2 regions of the Photobacterium kagoshimensis genome follow, and region 1 is predicted to be linked to the other one. Evidence: riboswitches for the same ligand, from Rfam matches in the RefSeq annotation. Region 1 holds a riboswitch; the other holds the start of a gene.
What was found. Region 1 has a riboswitch for cobalamin ahead of L4C35_RS19530 (TonB-dependent receptor domain-containing protein). Riboswitches for the same ligand answer to the same signal wherever they lie in the genome.
Positions count from the first base shown of each region.

Region 1 (2,469 bases):
ACCTTGTTATCATAAGCCGCAAGATTCCATTGCATAAAATCATAATAACCCGATGCTCCTAGCTCGAAGTTTTTAGACTCTTCAGGCATCAATTCAGGCTTAGACGCTAAATCAGAATACGTAGGTGCTTTAAATGCCGTGCCATAGCTCGCTCGAACACGGTGCTGCTCATTGATTTGGTAGGCAGTTGCTAAAGACCACGTCGCGTAGTTATCGTATTTATCATGCTTGTCGTAACGAGCATTACCTTCAACTGTTAGTTGGTTCCATTCCATTAGACCTGAAACATAGCCACCGTAATTATTACGACTTTCACCCGCTAGCTTATGTTTTGAACCATAACTTAACGCATCATCTTTTAACTTTTCACGGCGCCAATCAAGACCGCCCCCCAGTTGTAACATATCGGTTAGCTGATAAAGGTTCGCCCACTGCACATTGAACATATCGGAATTTGTGCGAGTACTCGCCTTATCTTTACCCTCACTCTGGCTGTAATTACGTGATTGGGTATCTTGGTAGTTCGTACTAAACTGCGTTTGCCATGCTGCTGCTTGGTGTTCAAGCTGCGCGGTGACATTCTGGTTTCGCACATAACCAAAGTTTTTGACACCATAGCTATCGTACTCAGCTTCATTCTCATACCAGCTCGCTGAGCCATAGGCTTTAGTGTTGTCAGATAATTGGTGCTCATAACCCACTAGTGCATTTTTGCTATCGTAGCCGTGCTTTACACCATCGTTCTTACCTGGCTGTGGTCGCACATTATAGCCATCCGTTTGAACGAAACCTGCGGCCACCTGTAAATGACCGGTATCGCTCACATCAGATTTAGCAACAAAGTTCGCTTCTTTATATGCACGGCTACCAGCGCCTAATGTCATTTGCTTAGTGTCATCGCCTTGCTGAGAGCGAGTGATAATATTGATCACACCACCAATAGCATCTGAGCCATATTTTGCAGCACCAGGACCACGAATAACTTCAACACGCTCAACTAAACCAATAGGGAAGCGGTTAAAGTTAACACCACCACCAATTGACGAGCTAATTCGTACACCATCAACAAGCACTAGTGTCTGGTTACTATTTGCACCACGAATATAAACTGAAGCGTTTTGTCCTAAGCCACCATTTTGTGCAACTTCAACACCCGGTAAACGGCGCAATACCTCTGGCAGCGCTTTGGCTTGGATAGCTTCGATTTCTTCACGTGTAACAACACTGATAGGAGCTAAAACAGAAGAAAGAGGTTGTTCAAATCGGTTTGCTGTTACCACCATCACATCATCGGTTGATGTTTCGGTCGCAAAAGCCTGACTTTGGAAAAATAGAGGGGCTAACGCCACTGCTAAGAGCGTTTTATTCATTAGATTGGATACCTTAAGTCGCGTTTATTACTAAGCACATTGCTTCGAAGCACTGGTTGGTATTCGGACTTAAGAGCAAGGTTTACACCGCCTACGGCAACAACTTCCCATTTCATCTATTGCTGAGCTAAATAGACAAAACAGTGTTTGGAACAACGTCCATGTGCTTTCGTTCTCTATTACCGCTGCGCGTCAGTTACGGATTTCCACCGTATTCCCTAGCCATTATGGCAAACCAGCGCATCGCGAATGCTAGTAAGCTCAACATTAATTGTCTAGCTTTGTTTATGCTTAGCAGTAAATAAGCACCAGCTTTGACACTTTCTCGGCCTCAAAGCTGGACATCGCCCAACAATGCAATAAAATCTCCGCTCTTAATTTGAGCAGTTTGAGGCAAACAAATGGCATCCACCGCAATCAATCCCGCTGATTACCAACTTCAGTTGGATGAAAAAGCAGAACGTATTCAAAATATCTTCGCAGATTTTGAGACGCCTGAGCTTGAGGTTTTTGCCTCTCCTGCTGAGCACTACCGCATGCGTGCAGAGTTTCGCGTATGGCATGAAGGTGAAGATCTTTACTACGTCATGTTCAATCAAGAAACGCGTGAGAAATACCGTGTCGATCAATTTCCAGCAGCAAGCCGTCTAATTAACGACTTAATGCCACTTCTGGTCGATGCATTAAAGCCTGTTAAAGCGCTGCGTCACAAACTGTTTCAAGTGGATTTTCTGTCCACATTAAGCGGTGAGATTCTGGTATCACTGCTTTATCACCGCCAACTGGATGAAGAGTGGGAAGCTGAAGCAAAAGCGTTAAAGCAGCGTTTAAATGATGAAGGCTTTAACCTGAACTTCATCGGCCGTGCTCGTAAACAAAAGATTGTTCTCGACCAAGAGCACGTTATCGAAAAGCTGAAAGTGCACGATCGCGTTCTAACGTACAAGCAAGTTGAAAACAGCTTCACTCAACCAAATGGTGAAGTAGCGCAGAAGATGTTGGAGTGGGCTGTTGACTGCACAGCAGAAAGTGAAGGTGATCTGCTTGAGCTTTACTGTGGCAACGGTAATTTCTCATTGGCGCTGGCGCAAAATTTTGA
Region 1 covers NZ_JAKJSO010000022.1:100,807-103,275, reverse strand. Annotated here, with positions in the region: gene L4C35_RS19530 (TonB-dependent receptor domain-containing protein) at 1-1,370, opposite strand, end outside; cobalamin riboswitch at 1,408-1,625, opposite strand; gene trmA (tRNA (uridine(54)-C5)-methyltransferase TrmA) at 1,772-2,469, shown strand, end outside.

Region 2 (2,469 bases), on a different contig from region 1:
TTGCTCGCACAGTTCAGCTGCGCACTCACTTTGAATCGCAAGATCTGCCAATAATTGAAAGTCGATGGCACGGCCTGAGACATGTGTCATCATGTGACCAGCCACCATTTTGGCTAGCTTGCCTATCATGGCGACAACCGTTACTTTTGGGACGTGATAACGCTTACTAGCACGTAAACCAACGCCGACAAAATCGCCCGCTTGAATAAAACAGATACTGTCTAACTGCGGCAGCATTGCCATAGCGGATTTTTCGGAGCGAGACCCCGTCGTGAGCACAACATGATTTTGTTGATTCGCGTTAGCAATTTGCACAGACTGGCGCACTGAAGCAGAAAAAGCAGAGGTGGAATAAGGTTTGACCGTGCCACGCGTGCCAAGAATAGAAATGCCGCCGATTAACCCGAGGCGAGGACCTATGGTTTCTTTGGCGCGTTCTTCACCATCAGGTACACGAATTTCTAGCACGATACCTTGCTGACAACAATTACGTGATTTGGCATCAGCGTTTAGGTTCCATTCGAGCTGCACCATATCGAGGATATTAGCCCGAGGCACAGGGTTTATCGCAGGCTGGCCAACGGGTAACTCCAGCCCTGGTAAGGTTACTCGCGCAACCCCAACGCCACCATCAAGTAAAATGCCTGATTGGTCGCTCCATTGCGCAAAGCACTGAATTTCAGCGCCATGGGTACAATCAGGATCATCGCCTGCATCTTTAATAACCCCAGCAAGTACACCATCGCAATGGTATTCAAGTCGTGCAATAGCAAAGGTAGCCGATTCAAGATTAGGCAAAGTAATAGAAATAAACGGCAGAGATTGCCCTGTCAGCAAAGCATGAACAGCGGCACGACTGGCAGCCGCAGCACAAGCACCAGTCGTAAAACCAGAACGTAAATCGGTGCGTTTTTTTGAGCGCTTAACCTTGGTGACCAAAGCTCGCTCCACAATTTTTATGATTCGCCATAGCGCCTTACCATTCCATAGTGGTAATGCTGTTTAGCTTTGCGAAAAGCTCGACATCCATTACTGGGGTTCAAATACAATTACCCCCGAATAGCCGAACGCAACGATAGAGAAATCGCTGGAAGGTACGATGCTGAGTATCCCCGCTCAGAATTCGGAAGCGAATGAAGTAACAGGTATCCTGACTAACGACTAAACCGCTTCAACCCCTTCCCGAATAATATCGTCATTACTCAGTGGCTTTGTTAAAACTCATCGCTTACAGTTGCGGGTACAGCTCAGGTTTCTCACCTGATTCCCTGCATGGCTGATAAAGGCTATTTTGCTGCGATTATCTCTCACCATGGTCACTCAGTATTCAAGCTGGAATGACATTACTTATTATGTGGTTTATTATCGAACTAGTTTAATGATATACCTCTAGTTATCAACACTAATATTTACTTTTCATTCACTTAAATTAAGCTGAGATGGCATTAGCTCAAATATTTTCATTGCTGTATTCACGGGAATACCTTCTCCGTATGACCACGATACTCGGCCATTGACAATATTCCATGCGCAGCGAATCCACTCGCCGTGACTCACCACGTAAACTGTTTTTCCTGCGTGTCGACTGACCAAAGTCTGTAAAAAATCGGCTACTCGCCGCTCAAACATGAGCTCACTCTCTGCTAATAAACCTGTCGCTATCGTATCGTACGCATCCAGTCGTTTTTCATAACGGCTTTGATAAGCTAACCAGTGTTGAGTATGTAAAAAACCGTCAACACATTCATTTTTTTGCTTACCTTCGAGAATACCAAATCTTCTTTCGCGCAGGCGTTGATCTGGCACGATATGACCGCCACTCTCGTTACAAATAATACGAGCAGACGCCAGAGCTCGGCCAAGGTCACTTGAATACACAATATCGGCGGGGTATTTTCGACAGCATTGGCTTGTTGATATCAAACAGGCGAGCTGCTTTCGACCTTCAATCGTTAAGCGACTGTCTCGCCAACCTTGTAACTTACCAACAAGATTCCACTCAGTTTGCGCATGGCGCACCATAACAAGCCGAACAGACGGTTTATTATCATTTATCTTCATTTGCTGTTTTATCGGCGCCACCTTGAACCTGTAATAATAAGTTTACACTTTAGTGTATTTCTTCGAAAACAGCATAAGGCAATGGTATAGCCGCGATCAAACAAAGTCGGTATTATCAGCCCAAGCAAACTTATTGCCGCTTTTCACTTTTTCGTACTCAGTGAAAAGCCCGTAAGCCCTTTATTTTTGGTCATTTAAAGGCTTACACTAGTGGAAGGCCATAGTTCGGTCAAACTCGCCTTCCCTATTCCTCTCTCAACCACAGCTACGATAATATACTTGGTATATTGTCGAATTTCGTGTATCTAAAATTCAGTCTTTTGTTTACTTTTTACTACATCCATGACAAAACCCATTGCGTCATAGTCTTAGCTAAGTATTGTTTCGATGAAAAAAAACCAAGTGGCA
Region 2 covers NZ_JAKJSO010000018.1:130,586-133,054, forward strand. Annotated here, with positions in the region: gene L4C35_RS17395 (cobalt-precorrin-5B (C(1))-methyltransferase) at 1-939, opposite strand, end outside; cobalamin riboswitch at 1,124-1,320, opposite strand; gene L4C35_RS17400 (histidine phosphatase family protein) at 1,417-2,061, opposite strand.
Region 2: another riboswitch for cobalamin. It lies ahead of L4C35_RS17395 (cobalt-precorrin-5B (C(1))-methyltransferase); the one in region 1 lies ahead of L4C35_RS19530 (TonB-dependent receptor domain-containing protein).